Regions from separate parts of the Mesorhizobium sp. WSM4806 genome, predicted to be linked through region 3. Evidence: predicted binding sites of a transcription regulator. Region 3 holds the regulator's gene; each other region holds the start of a gene.
What was found. Region 3 encodes HrcA, which represses chaperone genes, less so after heat shock. Its sites were predicted from a motif close to GTTAGCACTCNCNNNNNGNGAGTGCTAAC; they were not measured.

Region 1 (7,086 bases), on a different contig from region 3:
TCGCGAGATCGGCGCCTGGGATGCCATCCCCGCTTCGGACAAATCACAGCTTCACGGCGCGCGCGTGCTCAACGGTTCGAGCCCTTTCGCTCTGCGTTTCGATCCTCCCAGCGGGTCTGGAGAACCCCTCGGAGTTTTGGTCCCAAATTGCCGGATCCGCTACGCGCTGTTCAAGACAATCCACGTGCAGAATCACGCGCGGCTCCTGTGCGGCCACTCGGTCGTAGATGCAACAACCAGCCACACAGGAGCACTCGTAACGCTGTCTAATGGCGTGCAGTTGAACGCTAGCCTTGTGGTTGCCGCCGATTCACGTCTGTCGGCCACTCGTGATCTGCTCGGCATAGGCGCCGATATCAATCGGCTTGGCTACTCGATGCTAATATGCCGGGTGCGGCATGAGCGCGCCCACCACCAGGTGGCAATCGAATGGTTCGATCACCATCAGACAATAGCGATGTTGCCCCTGGCGGAGGGAGTGTCGTCGCTGCTGCTCACCCTGCGCTCAAACGAGGCCGATAGACTGCTTGCCTTCAGCGACCATTTGTTTCTGAGGGAATTGACGAACCGGTGTCGAGGGCGCCTTGGAAAAATGACCTTGGCAAGCAAGCGCCATACCTATCCGCTGGTCACGACTTGGGCGCACAAATTCCGAGCTCCCAGCGCCGCACTCATCGGCGACGCTGCCATCGGCATGCACCCGGTGACTGCGCATGGTTTCAACATCGGTATCAGCGGCCAGAAGCAACTCGCCTATGGAATCCTAACAGCATGTCGCGACGGTCGCGAGATTGCCGATCCCGACATGCTGCACGGATACGAAAGGTGGCTGCGCCTGTCAGCGGCGCCGCTCTTCCACGGCACGAACATTCTTGTCGGACTCTACTCAAGCGAGCACCCGGCGGCACGGCTTGCACGACATGTGGGGCTTCGGTTCGCCCAACATGCCCCCTTTATGCGGCATGGCATTTCGGCCATGCTTAGGCGATGAAACCGTACCAGCAGCTTTGGACCGTGCGCGATGAAAGAGGGCCTCATTCGCCGGAGTAATCGCTGCCCCTGCACGCAGAGGCGGCAGCTTCCCGCGGCAGGCCCTAAATGTCGCCCCGAAGAGGTATTGTCACCGCGCGAATTGGAAGCCGGCGATATCGACGACATGGTTCTGAATGGTCTGGCGGCAAAAGACCTCCCAGCAACGATGTTCGAAATCGAGATTACCGAAGAATCCCCAGTGGACCCGGACAGAGTAGATGAAAAGCTCGGGCGCCTTTCACATGCCGGCATTTCCATCGCGCTCGATGACTTCGGCACCGGCTTTTCCACGTTGGCATCGCTCAAGGACAGTCGGATACGCAAGGTGAAAATAGACCAAGGCTTCATTCGCGGCCTAGCCAAGTCTCGGGAGGACCGGCTGCTTGTCAAAACGGTGATCGATCTTGGTCGGGCGCTCGGGATCGATGTCATGGCCGAGGGCGTCGAAACAGAGGCAGACCGGCAAATTCTGCACAAGCTTGGCTGCAGAACCGCTCAGGGCTTCCTATTCTCCAAGGCGGTGCCTTTGAGCCAAGCGCTTGAATTGGCACTAAAAGAGCACGCGAAGCAATGTTGATCGCCGCCGTCATCAGTCACTGCATCGAGCAGAGCAGTCACTGCATCGAGCCGAGCGTAAAAGGACCGATGGGCCGGGCGAGGCGGAAATGGGAAACACGTTGATCACTGGCGTGCCATACGCCGTTTGTGGCGCAGGTTAGGTTTTCCAGGGTGGCAAGTCGCCTCCAGTCCGCGGTTCACTTCGGTTACGCCGATCATGATGTCCGGAAGCAAAGCGAAGGCTTGGAAGGGTAGTCTGCTTGCTCAGGTCAGACGAATCCCAGTTGTTGGGCGGTCTGGAACAAAGCGAGCAGCATGATCAGGCAGCCGACGAGCCGCAAAAGCGTCCGCTCGGCAATCGCCTTGAGCACCCATCCGGCAAGCGGAGCGGCGACTATGCCGCCGACGATCAGCCCCAGCACCGAGCTTGCATGTGTCGACAGCGCCCCCGCTTCCTGCCAGTGCCCACTGACGAGCGCGACGATGAAGGTGACGGACACCGCTAGCGTGATCAGGAACTCGGCCGCATTGACAGTGCCGATCACGTAGCGGGGCGGCGCGCCGGCGCCGAGCAATCCGGTCACGACCATCGGGCCCCATCCGCCGCCGCCTGCAGCGTCGAGGAAGCCGCCTACAGTACCCAGCGGCGCCACAAGACGGGTAGGAACCGGATTGCTGGGGATCTTGCGGAACGACCGGAGGAACAGCCAGAGCCCGATCACAGCGAGATAGGTCGTGACGTAGGGCTTCACCTTGTCGCCGTCGAACGAGGTCAGCACGAAGGCGCCGAGGCAGCCGCCGAGAATGCCGAAAGGAGCAAGCCGCCAGAACAGCTTCCAGTCGATATTGCGGTGGTAGTGGTGCGCCGTGCCGGAAGCGGCCGTGGTGAACACTTCCGCCGCGTGTACCGCGGCGGAAGCCTGCGCCGGCGGAACACCGAAGGAGAGCAGCACGGTGGAGGAGATCGCGCCATAGGCCATGCCTAACGCGCCGTCAACCGCCTGGGCGAGGAAGCCGACAATGGCGAACAGAATGAAGTCAGTCATTGGTGTCCGCCGTGAACGTGCCGCCGTATGTAGCCTTGTGGATGTGGCATCCGGCTTGGCTCCGAGGCAGAGAAAAGGGCGGCATCGCTGCCGCCCATCGAGATTATTGAAGTGCGTGGACCTTAGAAATCCATACCGCCCATACCGCCCATACCGCCCATGCCACCCATGCCGCCGCCGGGCATGCCGGCAGGCATGCCGCCGCCAGCCGACTCCTTCTTCGGAGCCTCCGCGATCATGGCTTCGGTGGTGACCAGCAGGCCGGCGACCGAGGCCGCGTCCTGAAGAGCTGTGCGCACGACCTTGACCGGATCGACGATACCCATGGCGATCATGTCGCCATATTCGCCGGTCTGGGCGTTGAAGCCGAAGGTCGGGCCCGTGTTCTCGAGAATCTTGCCGGCAACGATCGATGCTTCCGCACCGGCGTTGGCCGCGATCTGGCGGGCCGGAGCCTGCAGCGCGCGACGCACGATGCTGATGCCAGCGGTCTGGTCGGAGTTGGCGCCGCTGACGGTGATGGCCAGCGAAGCGCGCAGGAGTGCGACGCCGCCGCCGGGAACGATGCCTTCTTCGACGGCCGCGCGGGTCGCGTTGAGGGCGTCGTCGACGCGGTCCTTCTTTTCCTTGACTTCGATCTCGGTCGCACCGCCGACGCGGATGACGGCAACGCCGCCCGCCAGCTTGGCGAGACGTTCCTGCAGCTTCTCCTTGTCGTAGTCCGAGGTGGTCTCCTCGATCTGCTGCTTGATCTGGGCGATGCGGCCCTGGATCTCGGCCTTCTTACCGGCGCCGTCGACGATGGTGGTGTTCTCCTTGGAGATCGACACCTTCTTGGCGCGGCCGAGCATGTTGAGGCCAACATTCTCGAGTTTGATGCCGAGGTCTTCGGAAATGACCTGGCCACCGGTGAGGATGGCGATGTCTTCCAGCATGGCCTTGCGGCGATCGCCGAAGCCCGGCGCCTTGACGGCGGCGATCTTCAGGCCGCCACGCAGCTTGTTGACGACCAGCGTGGCCAGGGCCTCGCCTTCGACGTCTTCCGAGATGATGACCAGCGGCTTCGAGGTCTGCACGACAGCCTCGAGGATCGGCAGCATGGCCTGCAGATTGGAGAGCTTCTTCTCGTGGAGAAGGATGTAGGCGTCTTCCAGATCCGCAACCATCTTGTCGGCGTTGGTGACGAAGTAGGGCGAGAGATAGCCGCGGTCGAACTGCATGCCTTCGACGACTTCGAGTTCGGTCTCGGCGGTCTTGGCCTCCTCGACCGTGATGACGCCCTCATTGCCGACCTTCTGCATCGCTTCGGCAATCATCGAGCCGACCGAAGCATCGCCATTGCCGGCGATGGTACCGACCTGGGCAACCTCTTCCGAGGTCTTGATCTTCTTGGCATTCTTGATCAGCGTCGAGACGACGTCGCCAACCGCAAGGTCGATGCCGCGCTTCAGGTCCATCGGGTTCATGCCGGCGGCAACCGCCTTGTGGCCTTCCTGGACGATCGACTGCGCCAGAACGGTCGCGGTCGTGGTGCCGTCGCCGGCGATGTCGTTGGTCTTCGAAGCAACTTCGCGGACCATCTGCGCGCCCATGTTCTCGAACTTGTCCTCAAGCTCGATTTCCTTGGCGACGGTGACGCCGTCCTTGGTGATGCGCGGGGCGCCGAACGACTTGTCGATGACCACGTTGCGGCCCTTGGGGCCGAGCGTGACCTTCACTGCGTCGGCGAGGATGTTGACGCCGCGCAGCATGCGCTCACGGGCATCGCGAGAAAATTTTACGTCTTTGGCAGCCATTTTTAGCTCCTGGCAGGGGCTTGAATTGAGCCCGGGGTTTAAGCGATGGTGAGGCCGATATTCAGCCGATGATGCCCATGATGTCGGATTCCTTCATGATCAGAAGGTCTTCGCCATTGAGCTTGACTTCGGTGCCCGACCACTTGCCGAACAGGATGCGATCGCCGGCCTTGACGTCCAGCGGCACGAGCTTGCCGGCTTCGTCACGGGCGCCGGAACCAACGGCGATGATATCGCCTTCCTGCGGCTTTTCCTTAGCCGTGTCGGGGATGATGATGCCGCCGGAGGTCTTGGATTCGGATTCGACCCGACGAACGACCACGCGGTCATGCAGCGGCCGGAAATTCGACTTTGCCATTTTGGATATCCCTGGTGCGGAGGTTGAAAGGTTCTCCGTTGCCGGAGCGTGGTTAGCACTCGCCAGTGGAGAGTGCTAACGTGGCGCTGAAATAGGCTGCGGGCTCGTACTAGTCAAGACGTACGAGGGGACGGCCGAAGAGCAAAGGATTTGGAATCGGCGCGGAAGGCTCGCCCCCGTTACGGTGCATCCAACTGCCTTAGCGAGCGTTTCGGCCGTAAGCTCTGGGCCAACTTTCGTCTCTGTTTGGAATGTGAAATTATGTGAAATTAATGGCCGAGCAGTCGGCCGGAATCGATGGCCAGCCAAACAGTCTTGAGCTTTTTGCAATTCATCTAACCTAAGTGGCATCGCCAAAAGGAGCGCTTATCGCAATCGATGGTCTGCAAATGCCTGCCGAAGCGCCTGGCAATCCTAAAGCAAGGCGCTCGCAATTTGCTTGTTCGGTAGTTCCGATCAGCAGGTCGAGAGGAATGCTCGTTTTGAGGACGATGTTTGGGATTTCGTGATCGAGGTGGATTGTTTCCGTGGTGAGGTTTGCGTCGGCGATTAGATAGACAAGATGGCGCGCCCGTCCAGTGCGCCTACCGCGCGAATCTCTCCCTTCACGAATTCCGCCGTGAACGCAGCGCGTTGAGCCGCAACGGCACCGGAAAGCCTTCACGATCATGCCCGGTACTGGCGTGTGCTGCGATGTTGTAGGGTGGTCAGGCGGGCCTTGACGTCATTGCGACGGTAAATGAGCAGCGGGGACCGGGTGGGGGGGCTTGGGGTTAGTCCCCGCTGCTTTGAGCTGCCTTCGCAGGGTGCAGTGGCAGCACAACTAAATAGTGACTGAGCGATGACAGGACCCAGACAGCGGAGCCTTGGGCACCCTGTCAGTCTTACATCGGCTAGTGCCGCCCCCCAAGGCTACCCGGGCGGGTGTCTCAAGAGTGCGGCCGGCGACGGACCTTCAAAGATTGCGACTTCCGCGCCCCAGCCTACACTCCGGCCTGACGCGCGTGCCCACCCAATGACGAGTGCCCACCCAATTGACCCCAGCGTCAAGCGACAGGTCATTAGTAGCCGATAAAGATCGCCCCCAAATCGGCCCCTTGGGCTAGCTCGGATAAACAATTCGGGTGAGCGGGTTCAACGGGGTCAAAAGGAGGGGTCGGAATATCCGGGCCAAATTTTCTTACGACCCATCGGATAACAGGCTCATGCGTGGCACCCCCCGTGCCCCTTCGGTTTCACCACACAGGCCCGAGCGAGACGACCGCCAGACGCCGAGAGGCTGCCCGGTGGCGGTACCTCAGACCGACATGAGCACGCGCTGGCGGGGCAATCCTTGTCCAGCGGTTGGAGTGCGGAGTGTGCGTAGGGCATACCAATCGGGTCGCCTACTTGCGGCTGTCGTCAGTGCAACGTAGCTACCGGGTAACGAAATGGAGGGGTCTATGTTTCTATGGCCGCATTGCGCTCCTGGTCCTCAGGCCGCTCCCGGTAGCGCCCTTCCTGCTTGGCCTTCCGGATACCCTGGGCCTGCCGCCGCCGCCTGTCGTCATAGTCCTTGTGGGCAATCGCAGCGATCATGTCCAGCATCATCCCGTTGATGGCCTCCTGCATCCGGCCGGTGAACTCGTCGGTTCCGCTTGAAGCCATGCTCCAGGAGGTGGGGAGGTCGAGACTGGTCTTCGTCTGCGCGATGTGGATCACCGGCTTCGACGTGCCAACCTGCTCGACGATCCATCTCGACAAGCCAATGAAGAACCACACTCTGATGCAGACGATCACGCGCGCGAACCGAGTTGCGCCCGGCAAACAAGCGGGTCAGCGCGGATCGATCCGCTGCGCGACCAAACGCAGTCGTTGCGCGTGTGCAAGGTCGAGGAGGCGATCTTCAAGTTTACGGATCCCAACATTGCGGGGAAATCCAAGCTCACGCGGCGACTCGCGCCCGGTCGGCCGGACCATCCGCAGGAAACATCGCGGAGCGAACCGACGCCGGCAGACGACCAATGACAAGCGTCTGAATTGTGACGACCTGCTCGCGCCGATAGGCCCCTTCGGCGACATCCCGCCAACGAACGCGTCCGCGCTGGCGAACCCAACGGACCTCGGCGACGGTGATATGCATATAGTCGCCGGCAATGGCCAGGCCACGATCAGATCCATCGCAGCTTCGTTGCGCACCGGGACGACCGCGGCGACGGAGCACATAGCCTTCGGCCTGTTGGCCTTCGCGATACATCGGTTTTCGCGCGCAAGCGTCCACACCGCGTCTGCCGCTCCCTTCGCGCTGCTGTATTCC
Region 2 (7,086 bases), on a different contig from region 3:
GTGTCGATGTTTGTCGGAAATTTGGCCGCGGCCGACGGCTCCGGGACCAGTCGACATGCCGCCATATCACGCACCGTCGATCAATGTCGACCGGCCCAGCAAAAAGCATGGGCCTAGTGAAGGCTCCGCAATCGAACCACCGCCTTCAACCCGCCCATGCTGGACCGTTCCAGAGCCAGAACGCCTCCGTATTCGTTGACGAGGTCGGCGACAATGGCAAGTCCAAGCCCGGTCCCCGGCCTTGTCTCGTCGAGACGCCGCCCGCGCTTCAGCGCCTCGCGCGCCTTGTCTTCCGGAATGCCCGGGCCGTCATCCTCGATACTGATCTCGAACAGGTTGACAGCACCCTCCTTGCCGGCGCCACTCTTCTTGGCGGAGCCACCCTTGCCCGAGATTGGCGCCACCGACACAGCGACCGCGCTCTTTGCCCATTTCATGGCGTTGTCGAGCAAATTGCCAAGCAATTCTTCCAGATCCTGGCGTTCCCCGGCAAAGACGATATCGACTGCCGGCAGCGAAAGTGAGAGAGCTGTCTGCGGATTGAGTTTTTGCAGCACGCGCACCATGCGCTGGACCAGCGGCGCCACCGGCGTGCGGTAGACGACGCTGTCGCGTTGCGCCGCAACGCGGGCCCGCTGCAGATAATGGTCAATCTGCTTCTGCATCGAGGCGGCCTGTTCGGCTATGAGTTGGCCCTTGGCACCGCCGAGCGCCCGTCCCTCGTTGATCAGCACCGCCAGCGGCGTCTTCAGCGAATGGGCGAGGTTGCCGACCTGCGTCCGCGAGCGCTCGACGATACGCTTGTTGTTTTCGATCAACGCGTTGGTCTCGTCGGCGAGCGGCTCGATCTCGGCGGGGAAGCGACCGTCGAGCTTTTGCGCGGTTCCTTCGCGCACCATGGCGAGAGCGTCCCTGACCCGGCGCAATGGCTGCAGGCCCAGCAGGATGGCGATGGCGTTGATGGCGATCATGCCGACGCCGAACAGCGAAAGATAGGTCAGCAGGCGACGCTGAAAGGCGCTTATCTCCTGCTCGAGCTCGGTCCGGTTGCCCATGACGCGGAAGCGCGCTGCGCGATTTTTCGCGTCGAGAACGAATTCGCTCTCGAACACTTCCAGTTCCTCGCCATCGATGCCTTCTGTCGTATAGCTGCGCTGGAAGCTGGCATTGAACGGAACCTCGGCGACGCTTGGCGACAGGATCGCCGTGGTCATCGAGGAGGAGTGCAACTCACCACTCACGCCTTCCGACGCAGGCTCCACCGACCAGTACCAGCCGGACTTCGGCTCCGAGAACCGAAGGTCGCCCAGGTCGGGAGCGCCGGTCAGCGAACCGCCTTCGGACACGCCGACCGAGCCGATCAGATTGAACAGATGCGCCGACAGCAGGCTGTCAAAACCGCGCTCGTTCGCCTGGCGATAAAGGGTCGTGATCAGCGTGAAGATGACAATCAGGGTGAGTATCGCCCAGACCGTGGAAAAGGCGATCACCCGGAACGCCAGCGAACGCGGCCCGAACCGCACTGAAAGCGGCGTCCTTACAGTCTGTCTGAGCGGTTCCGCCTTACGCCTCCGGCTCACGCATTCGATAGCCCATGCCGCGAACGGTTTCTATCATGTCGATGCCCATCTTCTTGCGAAGCCGCCCGACAAAGACCTCGATTGTGTTGGAATCGCGGTCGAAATCCTGATCGTAAAGGTGCTCGACCAACTCGGTTCGGGACACGACCTCGCCCATATGGTGCATCAGATAGGCAAGCAGGCGAAATTCGTGCGACGTCAGCTTCAACGGCACGCCGTCGACATCGGCCTTGGAGGCTTTGGTGTCGAGCCGCAACGGCCCGCAGGTCAGCTCCGACGACGCATGGCCGGCCGCGCGCCGGATGAGCGCTCGGACCCTGGCCAGCACCTCTTCGATGTGGAACGGCTTGGTGACATAATCGTCGGCGCCGGCGTCGATGCCGGATACCTTGTCGCTCCAGCGATCGCGCGCCGTCAGAATCAGGACCGGCATCTTGCGGCCGCCGCGCCGCCAGCGTTCGACCACGCTGATGCCGTCCATCTGCGGCAAGCCGATGTCGAGCACCACGGCGTCATAGGGCTCGGTGTCGCCGAGGAAATGCCCTTCCTCACCGTCGAAAGCCCGGTCGACAACATAGCCGGCATCGACCAGCGCGTCGGATATCTGCCGGTTCAAGTCCTTGTCATCTTCGACAACGAGTACGCGCATATGGGATCATACCAGTTGAGGAATCGGCCTGTTGAGGAGCTGGACGTCAGGTATAGGCCGATTCCAGCGCCTGGGATACGGCAGGCATCAGTTCAGCGGAACGACGATCTCCGTGCGGCGTGGACGCTGCCCATCCTTGCCCGGGACCAGCACGACGATGACGCAGACCGGCTGGCCACCGCGCGTCGACTGTGACGCCTTGGCCAGCGTGCCGCCATTCTGCTCGGCGACCTGCTGACCGATCGCGTAGCAGTCGGAGGCGGCCGGGACGATCGGCCGGTTCTGCTCGGGCACGACGACCGGCAGCGCCGTCGCCTGCGACGCAAACAGACCAGCAGCGCAGAGAGCAAGTGTCGCGGTTGGGAAGTGGGAGCGAAGCGTTTTCATGATCAGCGTCCTAACGCATCGGTGCTGAACGTGATATGAACATTGCCTGCAACATATGCCTGTCTCACCCCCTGGTATGCGACACAACCAACCCCGGTGATTTGGCCGCCCCAACCCGGCAAATCCCGGCGCCAGTCTAGACTGTGTTGCAGCCTTATTGAAAGCGCGTCAGACGTTTTCTTCCGTCACGGCAAGAAAGCGCAGCAGCCCGTGACAGGCTGAAAGATCCTGGTCGTAACGGACCTCGGTGAATTCGAGCCTGAGGTTGACGCGGTGATGCTCGTCGAGCGCGAGCGCCGCATCCTGGAGGCGGGCGCTGACCATGTCCATCACGTCGAGCATTTCTTTCCTGGCCTCGGATTTCGACCAGAAATGCAGAGTGAAAAGCTGCTCGGCGTCTTTCTCCCTGCCTGTTACCCAATCATAGACGCTGGTCCGGCCGAACGTCACATAGGGAAACGGGATGTTTTCCGGGACATGGTCGAATAGTTTTGCGCCGCCCAACGCCGCTGACAGGGAACCGTCAGCGTCCAGCGCCTGGAACAAGGCCTTCTGCAACGCGGCAGCCGGCGCGGCCATTGTTTTCTCCCTCGCCCGTCGCGGCTGAACAGGCCTTTGTGTCGTCAACGATTCGTGCTTGCAGCGTAGCCGCGTTGAGGTGGCTGCGCCAGATCAGGGGGATCTCAGGTGGCTACCCACGCCTTTCATTTGACATGCAAGGCGTTTGAAAAACGGTGCTATGGAGTGTTTGTTTCTCCAGACCTTCGAGGTTGTTTTCGTGCGCGAGCCATCTCTGCTGCCTGTTTTCGGAAAGCTTGGGATCAAGACGCCAGTCGTCGTTGCGGCGGCGCCGACCATGTCGAAAAGCATTAAGAACATTGTGTCCCGCATGCGGGAGGTTCTGTCTTCATACGGAGGCCTAGCCCTGAAGCTGTTCGTCGTCGTTTGGACGGTCCTTGTCCTGGCGGCAGTGTTTTACATCACGCAGGCCTGACCAATCGCATTCATCGATCGGGGGCGGAAACGAAACGGATGCCGGAATGGCAAACCGCTACGCACTGCGCATGGAGCATCCGCACAGCTGGACCGTCTTCGATGGCTTCACCGGCCAGCCCGTCGAGCTTAAGCACCAGGTCTTGGTTGGCATGAACACGCGCGATGCAGACGCGATGGTCGGATCGGCCGAACAGCCGAGATGTCAAGCGACGGGCAAAGGCGCTGGCGCGTTGGCCCTGAACGCGATGACGTTCGGGATTTAACGAAAATCGGCCGCCGTCAGCACATATATGCTCTTGCGGGTCCGGTCATAGGCATTCCTGGCGACGTCGTGGATGGAGCTGGAAGCCGTATCGAAGGCGGCGAGATAGGTGGCTTCTGCAGTTGGTGTCCCTGACTCTGCCTTCGAGATGGCATCCGTGGCGACGGAGAAGGAAATCTGGAACATGCCGTCATGGCCGACGAAGCGGATGCGTTTGCCCGCCTCGTCGTAGCTGCGGCTTCGATTGGGAAATGTCAGGCTCATGACTTGACCTCCGTTGATGCAACGTCTGCTTTCTTGATCGCCCGCGACGCCCGCTTTTTCTTGGGGGCGACGGGATTGAGGGCCTCCGCGGCGCGGTCGGCCTCTTCCTTGGCCAGCCGCAACGCCCGCAATCTTGCCGTCTTAATGGTCCTGGCCTTGGCCTCTGAAACATATTCGGCCGTTGCCTGATTGCGTTCCGCGGTTTTCTTCTGCTTCTCCATGAAGCGCGCTTCGGCTTTTTCCATGATGTTCTGGCTAACTTCCGCCATCGATTAAAACCTCCTTTTGGCTGCAATGATGAAAATGATTTTCTCCCTTAAAATAGTCACTCGATGTGGAAAAATCAAATTCTGACCTATTTTTGATCGAGCAAATTTCTGAAGCGAAAAGGCAAAATAATACTATTCAATGTTTTACGGCGGCCAACGAATATTTTTTGGCACTCCTATCTATCGAGTGCCAACGCGCCTATAGAAGGGAGCGGCCGCCTAAGCCGGCCCCAGAAAGAAGTTTCCATGAAATTCCGGCCACTCCACGATCGCGTCGTCATTCGGCGCGCCGAAAACGACACCACATCCAAGGGCGGCATCATCATCCCCGACAATGCCAAGGAAAAGCCGCAGGAAGGCGAAGTGATCGCCGTCGGGCCGGGCGCGCGTGACGAAAGCGGCGCGCTGATCGCGCTCGATGTCAAGGCCGGCGACCTCATCCTGTTCGGCAAATGGTCCGGCACCGAGGTCAAGATTGACGGAGAGGACCTTCTGATCATGAAGGAGGCCGACATCATGGGCATCATCGACAAGAGCGAGATGGGCATCATCGACAAGAGCGAGATGGGCATCATCGAGAAGACCGGGGCTGCCAAGACGGCCGCCTGATTGGAGCGCCGCGCGTCTTGGACGCGCAAAGGACGCTCCAAATTTTTGATTCAGGCGGTGCTGACAGCGCCCTGCCGCAACCAACCGAACTGGAAAAATCATGTCTGCCAAGGAAATCAAATTCTCCACCGATGCGCGTGACCGCATGCTGCGTGGTGTCGAAATCCTCAACAACGCCGTCAAGGTGACGCTCGGCCCCAAGGGCCGCAACGTCGTCATTGACAAGGCCTATGGCGCACCGCGCATCACCAAGGACGGGGTGGCGGTAGCCAAGGAAATCGAGCTTTCCGACAAGTTCGAGAACATGGGCGCGCAGATGGTGCGCGAAGTGGCGTCGAAGACCAACGACCTTGCCGGCGACGGCACCACCACCGCCACGGTGCTTGCCGCTTCCATCTTGCGCGAGGGCGCCAAATTCGTTGCCGCCGGCATGAACCCGATGGACCTCAAGCGCGGCATCGACCTTGCCGTTACCGCTGTCGTCAAGGAAATCCAGGCACGCGCCAAGAAGGTCAAAACTTCCGGTGAAATCGCGCAGGTCGGCACCATTGCCGCCAATGGCGACACCACCGTCGGCGCCATGATCGCCAAGGCGATGGACAAGGTCGGCAATGACGGCGTCATCACCGTCGAGGAAGCCAAGACCGCCGACACCGAACTCGACGTCGTCGAGGGCATGCAGTTCGACCGCGGCTATCTCTCGCCCTATTTCGTCACCAATGCCGAGAAGATGCGCGCCGAGCTGGAGGACCCTTACGTCCTCATCCATGAAAAGAAGCTCGGCAATCTGCAGGCGATGCTGCCGATCCTCGAAGCCGTGGTGCAAAGCGGCAAGCCGCTGCTGATCATCTCCGAGGACGTCGAAGGCGAAGCGCTGGCGACGCTGGTCGTCAACAAATTGCGCGGCGGACTCAAGGTTGCGGCCGTCAAGGCGCCGGGCTTCGGTGACCGCCGCAAGTCGATGCTGGAAGACATCGCGGTGCTTACCGCCGGCCAGGTGATTTCGGAGGACCTCGGCATCAAGCTCGAAAACATCACCATCGACATGCTAGGCCGCGCCAAGCGCGTGCTGATCGAAAAGGACACGACGACGATCATCGACGGCGCCGGCGAGAAGGCCACGATCCAGGCGCGTGTCCAGCAGATCAAGGGGCAGATCGAGGAAACCACTTCCGACTACGACAAGGAGAAGCTGCAGGAGCGGCTGGCCAAGCTCGCCGGCGGCGTCGCGGTCATTCGCGTCGGCGGCGCGACCGAGTCCGAGGTCAAGGAAAAGAAGGACCGCATCGACGATGCGCTGAACGCCACGCGCGCGGCAGTGGAAGAAGGCATCGTTCCCGGCGGCGGTGTCGCGCTGCTGCGCGCCAAGGCCGTGCTGAACGGGCTGACCGGAGCCAATGCCGATGTGACGGCGGGCATTTCGATCGTGTCGAGAGCGCTCGAAGCGCCGATCCGCCAGATCGTCGAGAACTCCGGCGTCGAAGGTTCGATCGTTGTCGGCAGGCTCACGGACAGCAAGGATCACAATCAGGGCTTCGACGCCCAGAACGAGACCTATGTCGACATGATCAAGGCTGGCATCGTCGATCCCGCAAAGGTGGTGCGGACCGCGTTGCAGGATGCCGGGTCGATCGCGGCGCTGCTGATCACCGCGGAAGCCATGATCACCGACATTCCAGCAAAAGACGCTGCGCCTTCGGCCGGCATGGGCGGCTACTGACCACCCCTCCCGTAAATAGGCCCTGCAAGGCCTGGCCCCAGCAAGGCCGGGCGACCGATCCCAACATCAACCAGGAAGGAACTGTCCGTGGCCACACAAAGCAGCAAGCCATCTCTCGCGCGTCGATGGGAAGATTACCAGCCGGCCAAATCCACGCTTTTGTGGGCATGCGCTGCAACCTTCGTCGCCACGCTGATCATCGGTTTCAACTGGGGCGGCTGGGTGACCGGCGGCACCTCGCGCGCGCTGGCGGCCACCGCCGGCGATACGGCGCGCGGCGAACTGGCCTCGGCGGTCTGCGTCGATCGCTTCAATACGGCGCCCGACGCGGCCGCCAAATTTGTCGAGTT
Region 3 (7,086 bases):
TTTGCGGCTTCATCAGCGATGGCGTGCCGCCGCCGAGAAAAATGCTGGTCACCTCGCGCGGTCCGGTGCGGTTGCGCATCGTCGCAAGCTCGGTCTCGAAGGCGCGCGCGAAACGCTCCTGGTCGACCGGCTGGTGGCGGACATGGCTGTTGAAGTCGCAATAGGGGCACTTGGCCGCGCAGAACGGCCAGTGCACGTAGACGCCGAAACCGGGGCTGCGGTCGAGCAGCATGGTCATTTCACCGCCGATCGCGCCAAATCCAGTCTGGCCTGCGCGAATTTCTGGAAGGCGCGAGCGCGATGCGACAATGCCGTCGGCTGGCCGGGCTTCCAGCCATGTTTCTCCTCTGCGGTCATTTCGCCGAAGGTCTTTTCGAAACCGTCCGGCACGAACACCGGGTCGTAGCCGAAGCCGAGTTCGCCACGCGGCGGCCATACCAGCGTGCCCTCGACCTCGCCACGGAAATATTCGGCCGCGCCGTCGGGAAAGGCCAGGCAGATGACGGCGACGAAGCTGCCCTTGCGCTGCGCAGGCGCAACCGCGCCGATTTCCTGCAACGCCACTTCGGCTCGCTGCATCGCCATGCCGAAGTCGCGGCTCCCGTCGGGCGCCTCGGCCCAGTTGGCGGTATAGACGCCGGGCGCTCCGCCCAGCGCATCGACACACAGGCCGGAATCGTCCGACAATGCCGGCAGGCCTGTCGTCTTGGCGGCGGCAAAGGCCTTGATATAGGCGTTCTCCTCGAAGGTGGTGCCGGTCTCGTCCGGCTCCGGCAGGCCATATTCCTTGGCCGACTTCGCTTCTATGCCGAACGGCGCCATCAGATCGGCGAATTCGCGCAATTTGCCGGCATTGTGGCTGGCGACAACGATCTCATGTCCATCAAGCGAATGCATCAGATGCCCCAAATTCTTGGTTCGGCGAATTCGATCGAATTGCCGGAGGGGTCGCGAACATAGATCGAGCGGCCACCCTGCGGCCATTCGAACTCGCTTTCGATGGCGATTTTCTTTCGCTCAAGATGCGCTCTCCAGCGCACGATCTCGTCCGCGCTCGCCGCAAAGCAGAGATGGCCGTCGCCGACCGTGCCGTGCGGCGGCACTTTCAGCCTGGCATCGGGCGCCGGCGGCACCTTGGTCGCCTCGGCGTTGAAGATGAGCAGCACGCCGTCCCCGCAACGGAAGAAAAGATGCCTGCCGTCGACCTTGCCCAGCAGATCGAGCCCGAGCACATCGGTGTAGAATTTTTCCGCGGCATCGAGGTCGGTGACGTACAGCGCTGATTCGAGGATGGCAGAGGGTGTCACGAGGCACCCCCCTCTGGCCTGCCCTCTTTGCCAAAACTTGGCATCTCCCCCTCAAGGGGGGAGATTGGCAGCTTCAGCGCTTCCGCACATCCCACGCCGCCGACAGTTGGCGAAAGCCGATTGAATACCCGATCTCCCCCCTTGAGGGGGAGATGGCCGGCAGGCCAGAGGGGGGCGGACAAGCTCGGCATTTTCAGGACTACGCCACGGCCATCTGCTGCAGGCTGACCAGTCGCGCAATACCTTTCTTGGCCAATTCCATCAGCGCCGCAAATTGCTCTTCCGAGAAAGGCTCGCCCTCGGCCGTGCCTTGTATCTCGACAATGCCGCCCTTGCCGGTCATGACGAAATTGGCGTCGGTGCCGGCCGATGAATCCTCGAGATAGTCGAGGTCGATGACCGGCTGGCCGTCGTGGATGCCGCAGGAGATAGCCGCGACATGGTCCTTCAGCACCTTGGCGACGCTGGCCATCTGCCGGGCTTCCATCCAGCGCAGGCAGTCGTAAAGCGCCACCCAGCCGCCGGTGATCGAGGCGGTGCGCGTGCCGCCATCGGCCTGGATCACGTCGCAGTCGACGGTGATCTGCTGCTCACCCAGCGCCTGCAGATCGACCACTGCGCGCAGCGAACGGCCGATCAGCCTCTGGATTTCCAGCGTGCGGCCGCCTTGCTTGCCAGCCGAAGCCTCGCGGCGCATGCGCTCGCCGGTCGAGCGCGGCAGCATGCCGTATTCCGCCGTCACCCAGCCCTTGCCGGAATTGCGCATCCAGCCCGGCACCTTTTCCTCGAGGCTGGCGGTGCACAGCACGTGGGTGTCGCCGAACTTCACCAGGCACGAGCCTTCCGCGTGCTTGGAGACGCCGCGCTCAAAGGAGATGGCGCGCATTTCGTCGAATTGGCGTTTGGAAGGGCGCATTCAGGCTTCTTTCTTGTCGTTTTAGGAGTCGTGGCCGGCTTGTAGCCGCACGCGACGAGAGGCGCAAAGGAAAATGGACCAGTTGCGCGGGCGCGGCCGATGTCTATATCCTTGGGCCGGAGGTATTTGGCTCGAATGACCAAGGCAGTCGATCCCGGTTCCCAGTCGGCGGCAGCGCTCCAATCCCCCGCGCTTCAATCGCCTGCGCTTCAATCGCTCGACATGCGCTCGCGCGACATCTTTCGGCGCATTGTCGATTCCTATCTGAAGGACGGCGAGCCGGTCGGCTCGCGCAGCCTGTCGCGTATCCTGCCGTCTTCGCTGTCGCCGGCCACCATCCGCAATGTGATGAGCGATCTCGAGCATCTCGGCCTGATCTACGCGCCGCATATCTCGGCCGGCCGATTGCCGACCCAGGCCGGCCTGCGCTTCTTCGTCGATGCCTTCATGGAGCTTGGTGATCTCTCCGACGAGGAGCGCCGCACCATCGAGGCGCAGGTACGCGCCTCCGGCTCTGGTGCGACGCTGGAGCACATGCTCACCGAGGCGAGCCAGATGCTGTCCGGCATGTCGCGCGGCGCCGGCCTCGTGCTTGCCGCCAAGAACGAGGTGGCGCTCAAGCATATCGAATTCATCCAGCTCGAGCCGAACAAGGCGCTGGCCGTGCTGGTGTCGCAGAACGGCGACGTCGAAAACCGCGTCGTCGACCTGCCCGCCGGCATCACCGTCTCGCAACTGCACGAAGCCTCGAATTTCCTCAACGCCCATATCCGCGGTCGCACGCTGGCCGAGGCGCGGGTCGAGATCGCCCGCATCAAGGAAGAAACCAGGGCCGCCCTCGACACGCTGTCGCAGGATTTGGTCGAGAAGGGCCTTGCTGTCTGGGCAGGCGCCGAGAGCGGCTTGCCGGCGCGTCTCATCGTGCGCGGTCGCGCCAATCTGCTGGAAAATGTCACCGCCCAGGCCGACATCGAGCTGCTGCGGCATTTGTTCGAGGATCTGGAGACGCAGGACGGGCTGATCCAGCTTCTCGACCTCGCCGAGGAAGGCTCCGGCGTGCGCATCTTCATCGGCTCGGAGAACAAGCTGTTTTCGCTGTCGGGCTCGTCGCTGGTCGTGGCGCCCTATCGCGACAAGGACGCCCGCGTCATCGGCGCGCTCGGCGTCATCGGCCCGACCCGGCTGAACTACGCACGCATCGTGCCGATGGTCGACTATACCGCGCAGCTTATTTCCCGCATGCTGCGATAATGCATGTCGCCCAAAAAACCGAAGCGCGTCGCACGGATCCTTCCAACGCGACACGCTTAAGGGAACCTCAAGGAGAAAAAAATGGCGCTGGAATCATTCAAGGCTCAGATCAGCCTGTTGCTCGAGCAGATGATCAACCAGCCCGAGGATCAGCATGAAGTGCAGGAGCAGTTGCGCGAAAAGCTGGGGGAGATGCGCGCCATGGGCCTGCCGCTGCCGGCCGATCTCGTCGCGCTGGAAAAGCGCCTCGACGACGATTTCTACGCCGCCGGGAACTGAGCCCGAAAGGTGCAAGGACGGCTAGCCGACCGGCGAGCATGAGGATCTCGTGACCGGCTTCGTCGTCTCCGGCGACGCGGTCTGGGGCCGACCGGCAAGTGATGCGGTGCCCCGAGGGCGGCGGCGGTTGCATCTGGCCGTCACCTGCGGGCGAGGATGTATTCAGCATGCGACCCCGTCGGATATTTTCAAACGGCAGACTAGCTTGCGCGGCCGAAGGCTTTATCCTGCCTGGTCGAGACTTAGTTGCCTGACTCACTTGATTGCCTGACCCTTGCCCATCTGACCTCTTGGGAGCGAAACCAATGAACAAGCCCGCCACCACCGTGCCTGTGCCCGGCCGCGGCCGCATCTACAATTCGATCACCGAGACGATCGGCGACACGCCGCTGGTGCGGCTCGACAAGTTCGCCGGGGAAAAGGGCGTCGTCGCCAATCTGCTGGCCAAGCTCGAATTCTTCAACCCGATCGGCTCGGTCAAGGATCGCATCGGCGTCTCGATGATCGAGGCGCTGGAGGCATCGGGCAGGATTGCGCCCGGCAGGACCACGCTGATCGAGCCAACCTCGGGCAACACCGGCATCGCGCTCGCCTTCGCCGCCGCCGCCAAGGGCTACAAGCTGATCCTGACCATGCCGGAAACCATGTCGGTCGAACGCCGCAAGATGCTGGCGCTGCTCGGCGCCGAACTGGTGCTGACCGAAGGGCCGAAAGGCATGAAAGGCGCCATCGCCAAGGCCGACGAACTGGCCGCGACGCTGCCCGACGCCATCATTCCGCAGCAGTTCGAGAATCCCGCCAATCCGGAAATTCACCGCCGCACCACTGCCGAGGAAATCTGGAACGACACTCATGGCGAAGTCGACATCTTCGTCGCCGGCATCGGCACCGGCGGCACCATCACCGGCGTCGGCCAGGTGCTGAAGCAGCGCAAGCCCTCCGTGCATGTCGTCGCCGTCGAGCCGGAAGCCTCGCCGGTGCTGTCGGGCGGCCAGCCCGGCCCGCACAAGATCCAGGGCATCGGCGCCGGCTTCGCGCCGAAGATCCTCGACACGACCATTTATGACGAGATCGTCAAGGTCTCCAACGAGGATTCGGTCGCCAATGCGCGGCTTGTCGCCCGCCTCGAAGGCGTGCCGGTCGGCATCTCGTCGGGCGCTGCCCTGCAGGCGGCGATCGTCGTCGGCTCGCGGCCGGAGAACGAGGGCAAGAACCTGGTGGTCGTTATTCCGTCCTTCGCCGAACGCTATCTGTCGACGATCCTGTTCGAAGGGCTGGGGGCTTAGGCATATTTGTGCCGGCCTGCGGTTGCGGTTTCCTGCGCTTCCGTAGCGCCCGCCAATTGTCGAAGCCGGCGCCGCCCCTCACCTGCCTGCCGGCATTCGCACCCCGTAAACGGGGCGAGGGGGCGCTCTCATTGACGGGTTCGCCAATCGCCAGCGTTGCAGAAAAAAGTGCCGACACCGCGACCAGCCTATTTCTCCCCGTTTACGGGGAGAAATGCCCGGTCCACCCTCCGCAGCTGCTGCGGAGGACGGGCAGGGCAATGAGGGGCGGCACCAGCGGTCGGCCTTAGATCCCAAACATCGGATCATGTCTGACCCCGGCCTTTCCCTGACCTCATTCTTCGGCTGCGAGCCCAGCCCGTCGTGCCTGCAGGAACCGGCGCACGGCCGGGTCGCGTTCGAGGCCGATCGCCCTGTTATAGGCCTCGGTAGCCTCCCGAGTTTTGCCGAGCCTGGCCAGAAGGCCCGCGCGGGCGGCCCAATAAGGCTGATAATCATGCAGCCGTTTCTCGTCGCCAAGCTCATCAAGTGCACTCAATCCCGCCGCGGCGCCGTCGGCCTCGGCAAGGGTCACCGCGCGGTTGATCGAGACCACCGGCGAGCCGGCAATCACCGACAGCGCATCATAGAGCTGTTTAATCGCGGCCCAGTCGGTCCGGCCGGTCAGCCGCCTTGTCGTATGGGCGGATTGCACGGCTGCCTCGAGCTGGTAGCGGCCGACGACGCGCTTGGCCGCGGCGTGCTTCAGCAATGTCTCCGCTTCGTCAATCAACGCGCCGTCCCACAGCCCAAGCTCCTGCTCGGCCAATGGCACATAGTCCCCGGCGGCGTTGCGCCGCGCCGCACGCCGCGCCTCGGCAAACAGCATCAGCGCCAGCAGGCCAAGCGCTTCCGGCTCATCCGGCATCAGCGAGGCTACCAGCCGGCCGAGCCAGATGCCTTCGGTCGCGAGATTGCGGCGGCGGGTTTCGGTGCCGGCCGGGTCGGACCAGCCTTCGGCGAACGCGGCGTAGATCGCTTCCAGCACCGCATCCAGCCGCTCGCCAAGCTCTGCCCGCTCCGGCACGCGGAACGGAATGCCGGTCTCGCGGATGCGGCTTTTGGCGCGCACCAGGCGCTGGCCCATCGTTGCCGGCGATACCAGGAAGGCCGAGGCGATCGTCGCTGCGTCGAAGCCCAGAATGGCCTGCAGGATCAGCGGCGCGCGTACGCCAGCCTCGATCGCCGGATGGGCACAGGCAAACATCAGTCGCAGCCGCTCATCGGGCAGGTCTTCATCGATCATGCGGGCCTCGATCTCCTCGGCGATCAGCCTGAGATGGTCGCGGCTCGCCTCGCTGGTCAGCCGCCGCCGGATCGCGTCGACGCGGCGTCTGCACGCCACCGCCAGCAGCCAGGCTTCTGGCTTCTGCGGCACGCCGGTCTGCGGCCAGCGCTCCAGCGCCGCCACAAAGGCGTCGGCCAGCACGTCCTCGGCGCCGGCCACGTCGCGCGTGCGGGCGGCGAGGAAGGCGATGAGCTTGCCGTAGCTTTGCCGGGCGGCCGCTTCCGCCGCCGCCCGGGCGACCTCCAGGTCATTCGTCATCACATGGTTTGTTCCCAGATCGGCCGCACCTCGACTGTGCCGGTGCTGGCAGCTGGGCATCGCGCCGCCCAGGCAATAGCCGCGTCGGCGTCCTCCGCCTCGATCATGTAGAAACCGGCGAGCTGCTCCTTGGTATCGGCGTAGGGACCGTCGAGCACGTTGGTCTTGCCGTTGGCCATCCGTACCGAGGTCGCGGCTTGGGTCGGCTTCAGCCGGTCACCGGCCAACCAGGAGCCGGACTTCTTCAACGCCTCGGTATAGGCGCCATAGGCTGCGCTGATCTCGTACGTCTTCTCCGTCGGCGCGGCCGCCATCGCGGCTTCGTTCACGTAGATCAAAAGCATGTATCGCATGGTCTTCTCCATTTTCGAAGGCCGCATCGTTGCAAGCCGAACGTATGTCGCGCGGCCTCGCGCGATTTCGACAGGCTCTGCGAAAATCTTTCGGCTCCGATCGCACATC

Region 1: a site for HrcA is predicted at 4,842-4,870, ahead of groES (co-chaperone GroES). Genes of this name have one in related genera too.
Region 2: a site for HrcA is predicted at 4,574-4,602, ahead of AC0L2M_RS14750 (co-chaperone GroES). Genes of this name have one in related genera too.

What each region holds. Positions count from the first base shown of each region.
Region 1 is NZ_JBVVQZ010000006.1:254,810-261,895, reverse strand. Features, by position in the region: gene ubiM (5-demethoxyubiquinol-8 5-hydroxylase UbiM) at 1-991, shown strand, start outside; gene AC0L2M_RS12270 (EAL domain-containing protein) at 1,022-1,609, shown strand; gene AC0L2M_RS12265 (sulfite exporter TauE/SafE family protein) at 1,860-2,636, opposite strand; gene groL (chaperonin GroEL) at 2,759-4,432, opposite strand; gene groES (co-chaperone GroES) at 4,494-4,790, opposite strand; partial or broken gene AC0L2M_RS12250 (recombinase family protein) at 6,240-6,464, opposite strand; partial or broken gene AC0L2M_RS12245 (hypothetical protein) at 6,388-6,546, shown strand; gene AC0L2M_RS12240 (hypothetical protein) at 6,606-7,086, opposite strand, start outside.
Region 2 is NZ_JBVVQZ010000008.1:175,709-182,794, reverse strand. Features, by position in the region: gene AC0L2M_RS14790 (ATP-binding protein) at 114-1,580, opposite strand; gene AC0L2M_RS14785 (response regulator transcription factor) at 1,564-2,229, opposite strand; gene AC0L2M_RS14780 (hypothetical protein) at 2,317-2,616, opposite strand; gene AC0L2M_RS14775 (DUF3168 domain-containing protein) at 2,785-3,195, opposite strand; gene AC0L2M_RS14770 (hypothetical protein) at 3,365-3,610, shown strand; gene AC0L2M_RS14765 (hypothetical protein) at 3,657-3,875, shown strand; gene AC0L2M_RS14760 (DUF1488 family protein) at 3,872-4,138, opposite strand; gene AC0L2M_RS14755 (hypothetical protein) at 4,135-4,407, opposite strand; gene AC0L2M_RS14750 (co-chaperone GroES) at 4,654-5,016, shown strand; gene groL (chaperonin GroEL) at 5,117-6,736, shown strand; gene AC0L2M_RS14740 (hypothetical protein) at 6,824-7,086, shown strand, end outside.
Region 3 is NZ_JBVVQZ010000005.1:88,286-95,371, forward strand. Features, by position in the region: gene hemW (radical SAM family heme chaperone HemW) at 1-238, opposite strand, end outside; gene rdgB (RdgB/HAM1 family non-canonical purine NTP pyrophosphatase) at 235-897, opposite strand; gene AC0L2M_RS09890 (VOC family protein) at 897-1,307, opposite strand; gene rph (ribonuclease PH) at 1,507-2,223, opposite strand; gene hrcA (heat-inducible transcriptional repressor HrcA) at 2,359-3,474, shown strand; gene AC0L2M_RS09905 (hypothetical protein) at 3,556-3,753, shown strand; gene cysK (cysteine synthase A) at 4,059-5,039, shown strand; gene AC0L2M_RS09915 (RNA polymerase sigma factor) at 5,374-6,624, opposite strand; gene AC0L2M_RS09920 (YciI family protein) at 6,624-6,977, opposite strand.